Regions from separate parts of the Mycobacterium sp. 663a-19 genome, predicted to be linked through region 2. Evidence: riboswitches for the same ligand, from Rfam matches in the RefSeq annotation. Region 2 holds a riboswitch; the other holds the start of a gene.
What was found. A riboswitch is a leader RNA that binds a small molecule or an ion and turns the genes downstream of it on or off. The one in region 2 is predicted to bind cobalamin.

Region 1: it holds a riboswitch for cobalamin, as region 2 does, so the genes downstream of both, metE (5-methyltetrahydropteroyltriglutamate--homocysteine S-methyltransferase) here and OQ968_RS18575 ((2Fe-2S)-binding protein) in region 2, are expected to answer to the same signal.

The regions. Positions count from the first base shown of each region.
Region 1 covers NZ_JAPJAV010000003.1:410,923-421,198, reverse strand. The annotation lists gene metE (5-methyltetrahydropteroyltriglutamate--homocysteine S-methyltransferase) at 1-1,530, opposite strand, end outside; cobalamin riboswitch at 1,644-1,838, opposite strand; gene OQ968_RS08605 (SDR family oxidoreductase) at 1,889-2,527, opposite strand; gene OQ968_RS08600 (SDR family oxidoreductase) at 2,620-3,462, opposite strand; gene OQ968_RS08595 (TetR/AcrR family transcriptional regulator) at 3,567-4,865, opposite strand; gene OQ968_RS08590 (nitroreductase family protein) at 5,000-5,647, opposite strand; gene OQ968_RS08585 (SDR family NAD(P)-dependent oxidoreductase) at 5,661-6,590, opposite strand; gene OQ968_RS08580 (acyl-CoA dehydrogenase family protein) at 6,587-7,687, opposite strand; gene OQ968_RS08575 (acyl-CoA dehydrogenase family protein) at 7,684-8,835, opposite strand; gene OQ968_RS08570 (nitric oxide reductase activation protein NorD) at 8,934-10,276, shown strand, end outside.
Region 2 covers NZ_JAPJAV010000010.1:130,974-136,478, forward strand. The annotation lists gene recX (recombination regulator RecX) at 1-138, opposite strand, end outside; gene recA (intein-containing recombinase RecA) at 110-2,251, opposite strand; cobalamin riboswitch at 2,418-2,563, shown strand; gene OQ968_RS18575 ((2Fe-2S)-binding protein) at 2,597-3,286, shown strand; gene OQ968_RS18580 (DUF3046 domain-containing protein) at 3,288-3,482, opposite strand; gene OQ968_RS18585 (glycosyltransferase) at 3,505-4,671, opposite strand; gene OQ968_RS18590 (limonene-1,2-epoxide hydrolase) at 4,715-5,146, shown strand; gene OQ968_RS18595 (DUF5313 domain-containing protein) at 5,152-5,505, shown strand, end outside.

The DNA of each region.
Region 1 (10,276 bases), on a different contig from region 2:
GCCCTCGAGCTGCTCGGCGAAGTACTGCACCATGTCGTTGCGCTCGGGCTCGCCGTGTACCAGCACGTCGAGGCCGAGTTCCTCCTGCAGCTTGATGACGTCGGCGATCTCCTTGCGCATCTTGCCGACGTAGCTGGCCTCGTCGATCTCGCCGGCCCGAAAAGCCGCGCGCGCCTTGCGGATTGCCGACGTCTGCGGGTAGGAGCCGATCGTCGTGGTCGGCAGCGGGGGCAGCTGTAGCCGCGCCTCCTGACTCGCGCGGCGCGCGGCCGCGTCGCCCCGGTGCGAGCCCGAGGCGACGATCTCGTCGATCCGGGCCCGGACCTGGCCGTTGTGCAGCCGCGGGTCCTTCTTGCGCGAGGCCACCGCGGCGTTGGACGCCGCGATCGCGTCGGCGACTGTGTCGGGCCCGTCATGCAGTGCGCGCGCCAGCGTCACCACCTCGTCGACCTTCTCCCGCCCGAACGCCAGCCAGCTGCGCAGGGCGTCGTCGAGCCCGGTTTCGGGTTCCAGCGAGTACGGCACGTGCATCGTCGAACACGACGTCGACACCGCGACATTGGCCGCCGAGCCGAGCAGCGTCGCCAGCTTGCCTAGCGCCGACTCCAGGTCGGTGCGCCAGACGTTGCGCCCGTCGACGATGCCGGCCACCAGCGCCTTGGTGGCAAGCTCGGGAATGGCCGCGACGGCGGTGTCGGCCCCGGCGACCAGGTCGACGCCGATCGCCTCGACCGGCGTGCGGGCCAGTGCCGGCAGGGAGGCGCCCGGGTCGCCGAAGTAGGTGGCGACGTGGATGGCGGGGCGGTTGCTGACCGCGCCCAGCGCGCTGTACACCGCCTCGGCCAGCGCGGGCGCGTCGGGGGAGATGTCGGTGACCAGCGCCGGCTCGTCGAGCTGCACCCACTGCGCGCTGTTGTCGGCGAGCAGCGACAGCAGCTCGGAGTAGATCGGCACCAGCTCCTGCAGCCGCTCGATGGGTGCGCCCGCGCCCTCGGCGCCCTTGCTCAGTAGCAGGAAGGTGACCGGCCCGATGACCACCGGGCGCGCCGGAATGCCTTGTCCGAGCGCCTCTTTCAACTCGGAAAGCACCTTGTCCGGGTTCAGCGCGAACCGGGTTGCGGGCTCGATCTCGGGAACCAGGTAGTGATAGTTGGTGTCGAACCACTTGGTCATCTCCAGTGGCGCGACCTCCTCGTTGCCGCGCGCGGCGGCGAAGTATCGGTCGAGTTCGTCGGGGACTTGGGCGGCCCTGGCCGGCAGCGCGCCGAGCATGACCGCCGTGTCCAGCATCTGGTCGTAGTACGAGAAGGTGTTCACCGGCACCGAGTCCAGGCCGGCGGCCGCCAGGCCCGCCCACGTGTCGCGGCGCAATGTGGCGGCGACGGACTCCAGTTCCGATCGGCTGGTGCGTCCGGCCCAATAGCCCTCGGTGGCGCGCTTGAGTTCGCGCTTCGGGCCGATGCGCGGCGAGCCGGTGACCGTGGCGGTGAATGGTTGACTGCTTACAGGAGTCACGATTTCGTCCTTCATTCGACGGTTCGGTTCACCGCCGGCAGACGCGCAGCCGATGCCGTTGGCGGTACACAAACCGCAACGGCCACGGCCAGACGCCCATTCCACGAGGCGATGAGCCCGCCGGACGCGGCGCGCCCGGCACAGCCGGCAGGTCTTCGGACTCGCAGGCACGCACCCCGGTGGTGCTCCTACTGGCCGTCGCTTCCCGGTCTTTCAGACCAGTGCTTGGTGACGGCGTTCGTTCCTGCATACCGCTGCGGGACAGTCCCGGACTCTCACCGGGTTCCCTCTTGCGACGCATGACTAACATGCCTCGCTCGATGCCGGCGCCGCGGCTGCGGCGACAGCAGACCAGCTGCGAGAAGCAGCATAGTCAGCCCGCCAGCGCCTCGGCGATCGGGATGTCGCCGTTGTTGAATTCGATGGTGCGGTGGACGGTCGAGCCGTCGGCCAGCGCGGTCGCGACGACGCCCGCGACATCGGCTCGCGAGACCTCACCCTTGCCCCTGCCGATGGCGATCCGGCCGGTGGCGGGCTCGAGGGTGAGCCGGCCCGGTCCCAGCACCGTCCAATCCAGCCCGCTGGCGCGAAGTTGGGCGTCGGCGGCGGCCTTGGCCTCGGCATAGGGGAAGAACGGATCATCTTGCGGCACACCATGATCCGGGCCGGCACCGAAGTACGACACCATCACGAACCGCCGCACTCCCGCCCGGACCGCCGCGTCTATCACCCGGATCGCCGCGTCGCGGTCGACGGCATAGGTCCGGGCCGGGTTGCCACCGCCGGCCCCGGCGGAGAAGACGACCGCGTCGTGCCCGGTAAGCAGGTCTGCCAGCGTGGCCGTGTCGAGCCGCTCGATGTCGGCCACCGCCGGGTGGGCCCCGGTGGCGGCGACGTCGTCTGAGTGGTCGGGGTTGCGGAAGACCGAGGTCACCTCGTCGCCACGCTCGGACAGGATGCGGGCGAGCTGCAGCGCGACCTTGCCGTGGCCGCCGATGACAACGATGCGCATGCCCCGACGGTACTCAACCGCGAGACTGCAGTTACCGACGCAAACGCCGAGTGGACCCGTCGGCCGTTGCAGTCTCGCGGGGAGACGACGGGCTAGAGCTTCACCCGGCCCATGATCAGATCGATGATCGGCTTGCCGGGCGGGTAGGCGCCGGTCAGCGAGGCCATGGTGTGCCCGTAGTCCACCAGCAGCGTGATGCCGTTGATGCCGAAGGCGGCGGCGCTGTTGAGGAACGCCATGACGTCGCCCATTTGCTCCGGGGTGTGCACCTTGGAGCCGGTCTCGTCGCGGTAGTCCTGTGCGAAGGTGAGCCAGAGGTCGGCGTTGGCCTGGGCCAGCGGGGTGTCGGTGGGGCCCGGGCAGATCGCGTTGATGCGGATGCCCTTCTTCAGCAGCGGGTAGCCCTGGGTCGCGACGTAGGCGTTGACGACCTTCTTGGAAAAGCCGTAGTGGATGATGCCTTCCGGCTCGTGCGCCTTGACCCACTCCTGTGCCGCCGCGAAGTCCGGGGTGGCGAGGAACTCGTTCAGCAGGTCCAGGTCATTTTCCCAGCCCATGCCGGCGACCGAGGAGATGAAGCAGATCGCCGAGCCCGAGGGAAGTTGGTTCTTCTCGAGCAGGCGCTCGATGAGGTACCGGTGGCCGAGGAAGTTGATCGCCATCAGGTCGGTTGTGCCGTCGGCGATGCCGGCGGCCGAGAACAGGGCGTGGACCGGGCCGTCCACCTGCTCGACGGCGGCGTCGATCGACGCGGGGTCGCGCAGGTCCACCTGGATGGACTTGGCGACGTCATACTTCACCGGCGCGTAGTCCATCACGATGACCTCGGCGCCGAGCTCGCCGGCTGACTTGGCCGCCGCGGCGCCCATGCCCGTCGCACCACCGACAACGAGCGCGCGCTTGCCGTCGTAGCGCAACCGATCGACAATGGTCATGGAAATCCCCTTCTCGGTAACTGCCAACCCGGTTCTAATTGGACAACTGTATGGGTAACAGTTATTTGGTTCAATACCGGGGTGCCGGATCGAGTTAGACGGTCTTACTTCCCGCGAACGGCGACGCCCCGCAGGCAGGTGTCGCGGGCATGTATCAGCGCCGGCCGGCGGCCGATGGCGCGAAGAATGTTCTCCGGTATCCACTGCACCCCGATGACGCACCGCGCCAGCATCGCCGTGGAGGGCGTGTCGATCTGGATCTCGCCCGACCGAATCCCTTCGGAGAGCAGTGATTTCATTTGCCGAAGCCGCGTGGCGTACGACCACCCCGGGTTGGCCGTCGGCGGCGATTGCCGCATCCAGGCGAGCTGGATCCTGAACTCGTCGGAAAACTGGTCCAGTGCATTGACGTTGACCCAACTCAGCGCGTCCAGCTTTTCGATGGGCGTGGCATCGGAGCGCAGCACGGCGACCCAGCCCGCCTCCACCTTCTGCCCGAACGAGCGCATGATCGAGTCCAGCAGTTCGTCCTTGGACCCGATCACCCGATACACGGTCCCGGTGCCAAGACCCGCCGCGGACGCGATGTCCCTGATGGTCGTGACCTCATACCCTTTGCGGCCGAACTCGGCTCGCGCCACCGCGCGCACGTGGGCCGCCTTGTCGCTGGCTTCGCTGTCGTCGGCCCACGTCTCGATCACGTCGCTCGCGGCCTTGAAAGCCTTGGAGCGATCCAGTGCCGAGTCGGTCGGCGGCCGGGCCGCCAAGCCTTGCAAGATGATTCGGCACAGCAACTCGGCCACCTGGTCGGCGGACGCGGTGTGCCGGATGACGTCGAGCCCGACCTGCAGCATGGTCTGGCAGATGCGGTCGGCCAGCGTGGGAAGGTCGATGTCGGGTTTGATGTAGCCGCTCCACCTACCGGCGCGCAGCGTTTGCAGCATCGCCTCCTGGATCGCGGTGGACTGTTGCCGGGTGAGCTTCATGAGTTGCGGGTCCGCGCTCGGCCCCTCGTAGAACGACATCTGCAGGGCGGCCCGATGCTGCACGGCACAGTTGGCGATCGCCGACCCCAACTGGAGGATCTTCTCGGAGACGGGTCGCGAGTCGGGTTCGTCCAGCCTCGCCTGGGCCGCGAGCCCGATGCGGTTCAGATCGTCCTGATACCGGCGTATCAGCTCGACGAGGATCGCCTCTTTGGACTCGAAATGGTGATACAGGCTCCCCGGGAGAATGCCTGCCGCGTCGGCGATTTCCTGCAGCGACGTGCGCAGTCCGGACGAGGCGATCAGCGACGCCGCGGTCTGCAGGATCTCGGTGCGGCGCGTCCCGGAGTCGTCGGCGCCGGCCGGATCCAGACGATCCGCCGGCCGCTTGGATGCCAACGATTCGGCTTTGGCCATGACTAGTGATACGCCAGACCGGACGACTGCTTTGCGCGCATGCGCATCCGTCCTCCCGTCCGAACCAAATCTTTGTTAGAGGCTATCAGACCGGGCGAAAGGAATCCGCTGTACAAGGCGCTGAAAGGCCCATTCTAAAGGGCGGGGCCGTCCCAGCGGTCGCGCGCGACCACCTCCTCGACGGGGCGCCGCCGGGCCGGCCGGAACGTGTGCCCCGCACGGAGGCGACCGACGGGCAGCAGGCAGCCCTGGACGTAGGTCGGCGGAATCCCGAGCAGCCGCCGGACCTCGTCCTCGCGGTGCAGGTGCAGCGTCGTGACGCACGTCCCGTAGCCGCGGGTGTGCAGCGCCAGTTGAAAGTTCCACACCGCCGGGAAGATCGATCCGTACAGCGTGGCCTGGTGAAACGACTCGTCACCGTCGATGCGCGGCAGATACGGCTCATAGCAGGGGATCACCAGCAGCGGCACCCTCGTCATGTTCTCGACCAACCACTCCGTCGACGACATGAGCCTGCCCTCCGGCGTGCCGGCCGGCAGCATGCCGGCGAGCAGTTGCCCGCCGACCCGCAGCAGATAGGCCTCCCGGTACAGCCCGGCGATCTTGTCCCGCAGCGCGGGATCGGTGACCACCAGCCACCGCCACGACTGCTGATTCGAGCCGTTGGCCGCCTGCAACCCGATCCGCAGGCAGTCGCGAATGTCGTCGATGTCGACCGGCGCATCCACGTCGAGCGACTTGCGCGCGGAACGGGTGGCGGTCAGCAGGTACTCGAGGTCCATGATCAGCCGCCCATCAGGTGCTCACGCCGAGCCGGGCCGCCACAGCGAAGACTTCCTCGAAGATCGAACCGGGCACGGTGAACGGCTCGGTCGCCGACACCTCGGAAAGGTGGGCCTCGATGTCGTCGGCGGTCGGGTTGCCGTCCTTGTCCGCGAGCCAGCCCGCGCCGAGTCCGACGAAGACGCGGGCGAAACGACCGGCGCAGGCCGAGTAGTTCCGATGGCCGAAGTCGCAGGCCCGGCTCGCCAGGAACACCACCATGGGCACCACCAGCTCGGGCTTGATCACGCTCAAGAAGCCAATCTCCTCAAGGGCTTTCGGGTCTCCGACCGTTTCGGTCACCATCCGCGAGAAGCCGAACGGGAGCACGGTGTTGGAAAGGATGCCGTGCTCGGCGCCCTCGATCGCGATCACGTTCGACAAGCCGACCAGGCCCGCCTTGGCCGCCGCGTAGTGGGCCTCCAGCGGCTGGCCGAACATGCCTCCCGAGGAGGAGATGAACACGAACCGGCCGTAGCGCTGCTTCTTCATCACCCGGTAGGCGGGCTGGCTCAGATAGAAGCCGCCGTCGAGATGCACGGCGAGCATCCTGCGCCAGTCGTCCGCGCTCAGCTCGTCGAACGGAATGCTGTTGAAAATCCCGGCATTGCTGACGACGGCGTCGAGCCGGCCGAAGCGTTCGACGGCCTGCTCGACGATCGCCTCACCACCCTCCGGGCTTGCGACCGAGTCGTGCGAGGCCACCGCGACGCCGCCCTCGCCCTCGATCTCGGCGACGACCTGGTCCGCGACGGCGGCATCGGAGCCGTCGCCGTGCATGGTGCCGCCCAGGTCGTTGACGACCACCGAGGCGCCGCGCCGGGCCAGCTCCAGCGCATACAACCGGCCGAGGCCGCGGCCCGCGCCCGTCACGATCGCGACCTGGCCGGTGAAATCGATCATGAACTGCTCCGTTTCGCAAGGCGCGCACCGACTTCGGTGAGATACTCGTCGGGCCCACCGAGAAACGCGCTCCAGCCCAGCAGGCGTTTGAGGTACAGGTGAGCGTCGTGCTCCCAGGTGTAGCCGATGCCGCCGAACACCTGGATGGCGGTGTCGCCGACGGTGGCCAACCGTCCGGCGAACGCCTTGGCCCGCAAGGCGGACAGGTGCCGCTCCTGCGCGTCGGCGTGGTCGGCGGCCCACAGCGCGTGGATCACCCCGCTGCGGGCCAGCTCGACGGTTTCGTACATGTCGACGCACAGATGCTGGATCGCCTGGAACGAGCCGATGGCCTGGCCGAATTGCTTTCTCACCTTGGCGTATTCGACGGCCAGGTCCATGACGGCCCGCGCGGCGCCCAGCGCGTCGGCGGCGGTGGCGATGAGCACGTCGTCGACGACGGCCGCAATGGCATCCGGGGACGGCGTGGCCAGCCGGCGTGCGGGCGCGTCGTCGAGCGCGACCCAAAATCGCTTGCGGGTGGGATCGATACCGCGCTCGGGGGTCACCGACACACCCGACGAGTCGGTCCGCACCGCGAAAAGCCCGGTCCCGCCTCCGTTCTCGGCAAGCACGAGCAGGACGTCCGCCGCGGCGGCGTCGGGGATCTCGGCCGCACCGCGCAGCACCACGCCCGGGCCTCGGTCGGCGGCGGTGACGGCACCGTCGTTGCGCTGCAGCGGCCCGACGGTGGCGATGGCGGTGCCGTCGGCGATTCCGGTGAAGAGCTCGGCGGCCGCGCCCTCGGCCCCGAGCCGGGCCAGGGCGCGCGGCGCGGCGACGGCGCTCGACAGCCACGGTCCCGGGTGCAGCGCCGTGCCGAGCTCCTCGGCCACGATGCCGGCCTCGACCATCGACATCCCGGCCCCGCCGCATTCCGGCGGCACCAGCAGGCCGGTCGTCCCGAGGTCGGCAAGGCCGCGCCAGACGGCGCCGGTGGTGCCCGTCGGGTCGTCGAGCAGCGCGCGCACGTGGCCCGAAATCGGCGCCTTCTCGGCGAGAAACCGCCGCGCCGTGTCGCGCAGCGCAACTTGCTCGTCGGTCAATTCGAGGTTCATTGGCGCGGCAACCCCAGCACGCGTTGGGCGGTGATGTTCTTGTTGATCTGGGTCGTGCCGCCCGCGATGGTCAGCGATCGCGACGTCAGCCGGTAATCGGCCCACCGGTGCTTCTCGCCGCCGGTGCCCAGCACGTCGAAGGCCAGCGCGGCCATGTCCTGCCCGATCTCGCCCCACACGGTCTTGGCCAGGCTGGCCGAACCGAGCGCTGCCTTGTCCGAGCCGCCGTGCAGCGTCGCGGAAATAGAGCGCTGGCAAAGCAATTCGAGATACTTGATGCGGACCCCGATTTCGCCGAGGCGCCGCAGTGTCACCGGGTCTTGACCGGCATTGGACGCGGCGAAGTCGGCCACCAGTTCCTCGAGCCGCACCTGCATCTCGGCGTAGAGCCGCGCGGCACCGGCGCGCTCGTGGCTCAGCGTGGTGGTGGCCACCTGCCAACCGCCGTCGAGCGGTCCGAGCAACGCGTCCGCCGGGACCCGCACGTCGCGAAAGAACAGCTCGGCGAAGTCGGTGTCACCGTTGAGCGTGACGAGCGGTCGGACCTCGATGCCGGGCAGCGTCATGTCGACGATCAGGCAGGAGATCCCCTTGTGTTTCGGCGCCTCGGGGTCGGTACGCACATACAGCTGGCACCAGTCGGCGCGGTGCCCCAGCGAGGTCCAGACCTTCTGGCCGTTGACGACGAAGTCGTCACCGTCGCGCACCGCGCGGGTGCGCAGCGCGGCGAGGTCCGAGCCCGCCTCGGGCTCGGACATCCCCTGGCACCAGATGTCGTCCGCGCGCATCATGCGGGGGAGCAGCGTTGCCTTCTGCGACTCGGTGCCGTACTGCATGATCGCGGGCGCGATGTTGTTCATGCCAATGACGTTGAGCGGCAACGGTGCCCGAGCGCGTGTGGTTTCCTCGGTGTAGACCAGCTGCTCTAAGACCGTCGCTCCGCGGCCGCCGTACTCGCGCGGCCAGGAGACGGCCGCCCATCCGGCGTCGGCCATGGTGCGGTTCCAGTCCCGCAGCATCGCGAACGTCGCGTCGTCGCGGCCGGAGGGCCGCCGGGCGGCGATCAGCTCGCCGGTCAGGTTCGCCGACAGCCACTCGCGCAGCTCGGCGCGGAACCGTTCCACCTCCGGCGGGTAGGAGAAATCCACGTCCTCTTGTTTACCTCGCGCGATTGACTGGGCCAAGCCCCGGACTTTACGTTGGAACAGATATTTGGTCAACGAGTCGCGGGATTCGGAGGTGGTGCGTGGCGAGCGACGCTCCCGGCGATCGGCTGCAGGCCCTCGGCCTGCTCGCCTCCGCGCTCGCCGGCCGGCCCCTGGCGGTCGCCGAACAGCGGCCGGGCGAACCCCCGTGGACCGACGGCCAGACGATCTACCTGGATCCTGCCGCGCGAAACCGCGCGAAACTCGAAGCGGTGGCCGTGCACGCCTCGATGATCGCGGCCGGCAGCCTGGATCCCGACGTCGTGCGCGCCCTGGTCCGCCACCCGCGGCAGGCCAGGCGCTACCTGGCCGTCGAGGGCCATCGGGCGCTGGTGGCCAACGGCTACCTGCTGCCGGGCGCCTTGACGTCGGTGGGCGATCGCGACGTCGCGAGCCGCAGCGACTCACCCGCCGCGTCCCTGCGACTCGCCGGCGCGCAGGTGGCGATCGACGACCCGCCACCGGAATTCGGCGCGATCCGTCCGGCGAAGGTGCTGGCCGCGTGCTCGGCGGCGGCCAAGCGGGAGGACCGAGAAGACCCCCAACACATCCCACGCGGCGGCCCCAAAGAGCTCGAGGAACTCGACGACGGCGCCGTCGACGATTCCGACGATCCCGACATGTTCACCAGCCCGGTCGGTGGGGGTGGCTTCATCGGCAAGTGGCTGAAGAAGATGCTGTCCTCGGCGCGCAAGACCGGCAGCGGCGGCGGACCGCCCGGCGCCGACACCCCGACGCACCGGACCAACACCGCCAACCGCGGTCTGCACGCCGTGTCGTCGCTGGCGTCGACCCCGAGCGAGGACGGCGAGGATGCCGAGGATGCCGACGGCCTGACGTATCCGGAGTGGGACGCCGCGCGCAACTGCTACCGCCCGGCGTGGTGCACCGTTCGCGAAATCGAGTCCGAAATAAAGGCATCCGCGACCCATGCGATCGACGACGCCATCGGCCTGCGGCGCCCGCTGTCCCGGCTCGGGATGGGTCTGCACCGCCGCCACCGCCAGTCGCAGGGTGACGACATCGACATCGACGCGGCGGTCGAAGCCCGCGTCGAGGTGCTGGCCGGGTCGGTGCCCGACGAGGCGGTGTACCTCGACAGCCTGCGGCGCCGGCGCGACCTGTCGGTGCTGCTCCTGCTCGACGTGTCGGGGTCGGCGGGGGAACCGGGGACGGTGGGCCGGACGGTGCACGAGCAACAGCGCGCGGTTGCCGCCAATCTTGCTGTGGCGCTTCATGATCTGGGTGACCGGGTCGCGCTCTACGCCTATTACTCGCAGGGCCGGCGCGCAGTGAGCCTGGTGCCCGTCAAACGGTTCGACGATCACCTCGACTCCCGAGTCATGAAGCGGCTGAACAGCCTCGAGCCCGGCGCCTACTCCCG
Region 2 (5,505 bases):
GTCGGGGTAGCCGCGTTTGGACAACTGACCGGACAACTCGGCGCGGGTGCGCGACCTCGCGGTGAGCAGGCGCAGGCACAACGCCCGCGCCTGCTCCTCGCGCGATGGCTCAGAAGTCGACGGGAGCGGGGAGGACATCGCCGGAGGGGTCATCGGTCACGACCGCGCCAATGCCGAGCTTCTCCTTGATCTTCTTCTCGATCTCGTTGGCCACGTCGGCGTTTTCCATCAGGAAGTTGCGGACGTTCTCCTTGCCCTGACCGAGCTGCTCGCCCTCGTAGGTGAACCAGGAACCGGACTTGCGGATGAAGCCCTGATCCACACCCATGTCGATCAGCGAACCCTCCCGGCTGATGCCCCGGCCGTAGAGGATGTCGAACTCGGCCTGCTTGAAGGGGGACGCCACCTTGTTCTTGACGACCTTGACCCGGGTGCGGTTGCCGACCGCGTTGGTGCCGTCCTTGAGCGTCTCGATCCGGCGCACGTCCATGCGCACCGACGCGTAGAACTTCAAAGCCTTTCCACCCGTTGTAGTTTCGGGTGAGTTATGCACCATAACCCCGTCGACGAAATAGTTGTGATTGCCCTCGACCTCGATGTCGAACCGATTCATTGACCGGGTTTGCGGTTTGACATGCACATCGAGAACGCGAGCCGGTACCAATTGTTGCGCGGGTTCGGCGAACTGTGGTGTCACCGTCCCTTTGCCACGGAACCGCGGCAACAGCTTGTACTCCATCGACGGCGCCACGTACGGCGCGACCAGCTCCTGAAACTTCGCCGAGGCGGCGGTGGAGAACACCAGCACCGCCTTACCGGCTGAGCCAGGGTGCCGCAGCTGCACATCCAAGCCGTGCGTGTCGCACAGGTAGTCGCGCAACCGTGCACGGGTGCCTTCGGTCATGGCTTCGACGCAGATCTCTATGCGCCCGCTACCACCGGCCGTACGCTCCTGCAATCCTTTGGAACGCAAGGTGAATGACCCGTCATCCATGTACCAAATAGCCAAAGCCAGCGGTGTCAGCGCCTTGAGATATTCCTCGGAGAAGAACTTCTTGCCATCCCCGAGATAAACCGCGCGCTGTAACTCAGCGAGTTCCGGCAGCGGGGTGAAGTCGACGAAGCCCGCGCCCTTGGCGTTCTCTCGCGCCGTATGCGGAATGTTGCCCATTAACGCGGTCTTCCACTTGAGGTACTCCACCTGCTTGGCGCCGTGACCCAGCCGGAAACGAACCCCGTTGCGATCGTGCCGATTGGGCGAGAGGTTCCCATCGCCCATCAGCGATCCCAGCACCACCTGGAACTGCTGGTCGCTGAGCAGACGCGGTTCGGTGGCCAGCACCCGGTCACCGGTGTTGAGGTCACCCGCTTCGGTCCAGCCACTGGGTGTGCGGATCAGATGGTTGGGCGTGGCGGCGAACTGCGATTTGCCGTTGCCGGTGGATTTCTCGACGGTGAACTGCAGGAACTGTTCGGCCGGCCCGTTATTGAACCAGTTCACTATCTTGCGAGGCACAATCCGGTCCGTCTCCGGGTCATAGGACAGCACCTCGACGTCCATCTTGTTGTTGACGATCTTGCCGATCTTTTCGGTGGAGCCGTCAGCAAGGGTCACTCGAGTCGAATAGTTCATGCAGCCGAACATGACTCCGATTTTTTCCCGCAGTTGGTTGATGAAGATCGCCGTGGTTCCCGAATTGTTCAGCGCGCCGGTCATTTTCCGCAGCGCCTGGCTCATCAGCCGGGCCTGCAGGCCGACGTGGCTGTCGCCCATCTCGCCCTCGAGCTCCGCGCGCGGCACCAGCGCCGCCACCGAGTCGATGACCAGGATGTCCAGCGCGCCGGAGCGAATCAGCATGTCGGCGATCTCCAGCGCCTGCTCACCGGTGTCGGGCTGGCTGACCAGTAGCGAGTCGGTGTCGACGCCGAGCTTCTTGGCGTAGTCGGGGTCCAGGGCGTGCTCGGCGTCGATGAACGCCGCGACGCCGCCGGCGGCCTGGGCGTTGGCCACCGCGTGCAGCGCGACGGTGGTCTTACCCGAGGACTCCGGGCCGTAGATCTCCACAACCCTGCCGCGCGGCAGGCCGCCGATGCCCAGGGCCGCGTCCAGTGCGATGGATCCGGTCGGTATTGCCGAGATTGGTTGATGCGCCTCGTCGCCGAGACGCATCACCGAGCCTTTCCCGTAGCTCTTCTCGATCTGGGCCATCGCCAGCTCGAGAGCCTTCTCGCGGTCGGGGGCTTGCGTCATGGTGCCTCTCCTTGGTCGGTGTTTCGGTGACCGGTATCGGTCGGTTGGCCGTGACACTAGAGATGGCCACCGACAAGTCCACATCTCCGAACGCTCACCACAGTAGCCGAACACCTGTTCGATTCAAGTTCGACACGCCGCAGCGGACCGGGTGTGGCAACATCGGCTACCGAAAGGCGCCGACGGGGCCTTCAGGAAATCCGACAAGGCCTGAGGAAACCGGTGCGAATCCGGTGCGGTCCCGCCACTGTGATCGGGCTGGGCATGTCCCAACCCGAGAGCCAGATACTCACCGTCGGCGCCTCCTCGACACAACTGGGGCGGATCTCCCCAGAGAGGGTGAGCATGGACATCTCTGTTGCGCTGGCCGAAATATCTTCCTACAAGGGCTTTTTCGCGCTGACCGTGGGCGGTGACGCGGCGGGATGGCATCCTGTGAGGCAGTCCTATGCCGACGGCTGCGCCGATCTGGTCGAGGCCACCGCCCGGCGCTACCGCACGACGGACTTGCGGATCGGCGCCTCCCTGGTGCATCTCGGCCACGCCACCCGGCTGTGGTCGCCGGTGCTCGCGTGCGCGCTGGCCCACGGCGTCGTTCCCGATCTCAAGGACCTGCAACGCGCCGACGGCGGGGCGCAACTGCGGATGCCCGAACCCGTCGGGCACGCCGTCGACCCGCCGTCGGCGAAGCTGCTGTACCGCGTCGTCGTGAAACAGCACATGAAACCGTTCGCCGCCGGACTGCGGGTCAAGCTCGCGCCGGCCCTGCTCGCGGGCAACATCGCGTCCGCGCTCGTCGGGGCGTCCCGGGCCCTGCTTTCTGCCCGGCCGGACCTGCGCCGCCCCATCGTCGAGATCACCAACTCGCTGCTGGACACCGGCATGCTGGCCGGATCCGGCGTCGTCACCGGCCCGCATCTGGGCTTCCGGCGCCGCAGCTGCTGCCTGTTCTATCGCGTTCCCGGCCGGGCGGTCTGCCACGACTGCGTCTTTCGGCGGACACCGCGGCGGACACCGCGATCCAACCGCCGCTGAGTCACCACTGGTCGCGGGGCACGTCGAAGTCGACGCACAACGCCCGCCACACGTCGCGCGGGTCGATGCCGTCCTCGATTGCCTGGGCGGCGGTCCGGCCGTCGAGACCGGTCAGCACGTGATCCACCAGGACCGATGCCCCATAGGTAGCGCCGAACCGCAGCACCACCCTGTCGTTGAACTCCGTCAGCCGCACGCCAGCCAACATACCCAGTCGCTCAGCCCGCAAGGGCCAGCGCGTCGTGGCACACCCGCACCGGGTCGGCGACCCCGGCGATGCCGGCGGCGGCTTCCCGGGCGGCCTCGCGGTAGCCGGGCGAGGACAGCACGTCGTTCGTCGCGGCGGCCAGCGCGCCGGCGGTCAACGGACGAACCAGCCGCGCGCTCCCCTGCCGTACCACCCGGTTGGCGATCTCCCACTGATCTCCCCCGCCGGGGACCACCACCAGCGGCACCCCGGCCAGCAGCGCCTTGGCCACGGTTCCGTGACCGCCACCGCAGATCACCACGTCGGCATGCGCCATCAGCTCGTCCTGGCGCCCCAGCCCCACCACCGCCCACGGCGGCACGGTCAGGTCCGCCCCGCCCAGCCGCGACACCACCAGGCGCGACCCCGCCGGCAACGTGTCGCCCGGCGTCAGGCAATCCAGCGATACTTCGGCCAGGCCGGCGGTCCCGGTCAGGGCGGTCGACGGCGCGATCACCACCACCGGACCGGGGCCCGCGGGAACCTCGAGCACCCGCTCGGTCGGCTCGAAGTGCAACGGGCCGACGACGACGGCCTCGTCGGGCCAGTCCGGGCGCGGCACCTCGACTGCGGGCAGCGTGGCGATCAGCCGACGCAGCGGCCCGGGATCGACGGCGGGCAACCCGATCTGCAGCCGCACGGCGCCGCGCTGCTTGATGCCGGCGCGCCAGGATCGCGCGGTCAGCGCGCGCATCGTGGCGTCGCGCATTCGGCCGCGGACGCCGGTGCCGGGCGCGAGGCCGCTGCCGATCGGCGGCAATCCCTTGGACGGCAGATACAGCGGATGCGGGTTCAGCTCGATCCACGGAATGCCGAGCAGCTCGGCGGCCATCCCCCCGCCCGCGGTGATGACGTCGGATACCACCAGGTCGAGCGCCAGGTCGCGCAGCGCGGGCACGTTGAGCACCGCCATCCGCGCGGCGCGCCGGTGGATCCTGGCCCCGGCGTCGACGTCGTCGTCCAGCGCCGCGAGCCCCTCCAGCTCGACCGCGTCGACGCCGGCGGCTCGGGCCGCCTCGACCCACTGCCCGCCGGTGAACAGGGTGGGCTCGTCCCCTGCCTCGCGGAAGCGCAGGCACAGCGCGATCGCCGGAAAGGAGTGCCCGGGATCCGGCCCGGCGACCACGGCCACGCGCATCCGCCCTACCCTGCCACAGCCACGCTCGAATACGCTGGCCACCATGACCGAGCTGACACAGACAACCGCCGAGAACACCCGCACGGTCGAGGCTTTCCTGAACGCCTTGCAGGAGGAGGACTTCGAAACCATTGAATCGTTGTTCGACAACGACCTCGTCTACGAAAATGTCGGACTTTCGAGGATCCGCGGCGGGCGACGAACGGCGAAGCTGCTGAGCAGGATGCAAGGCCGCGTCGGATTCGAGGTGAAGATCCACCGCATCGCCGCCGACGGTGGCGCGGTGCTCACCGAGCGCACCGACGCGCTGATCTTCGGCCCGCTGCGAATTCAGTTCTGGGCGTGCGGGATCTTCGAGGTCCACAACGGGCGGATCACCCTGTGGCGCGACTACGTCGACGTCTACGACATGCTCAAGGCGACCGTGCGCGGCCTGGCCGCGTTGGTGGTGCCGTCGCTGAAGGCGACGTTCTAATGGGCATGACCAAAGACACGGCGCGTACCAAACCCAACGCGTGGCAATACATCCGCTACTGCTACGGACGGCGGCTGCCCGACTCGATGCGGGACTGGGTGCGAAATGACCTGGCGGGCAAGGGCGCCGTCGCCCGGATGATGTTGCGCGTGGCGGTGCTGGCGGTGCTGGTGCTCATTCCGTTCTGGTTCATCCCGACGACGCTGGACGTCCATCTGAGCATGACGCTGCCGATCCTCATTCCGTTCGTGTATTTCTCGCACGCGCTGAACAAGGTGTGGCGCCGGCACATGCTGGCCGTGCACGGCCTCGATCCCGAGCTGGTCGACGAACGCGCCCGCGAGCGCGACGCCCACATC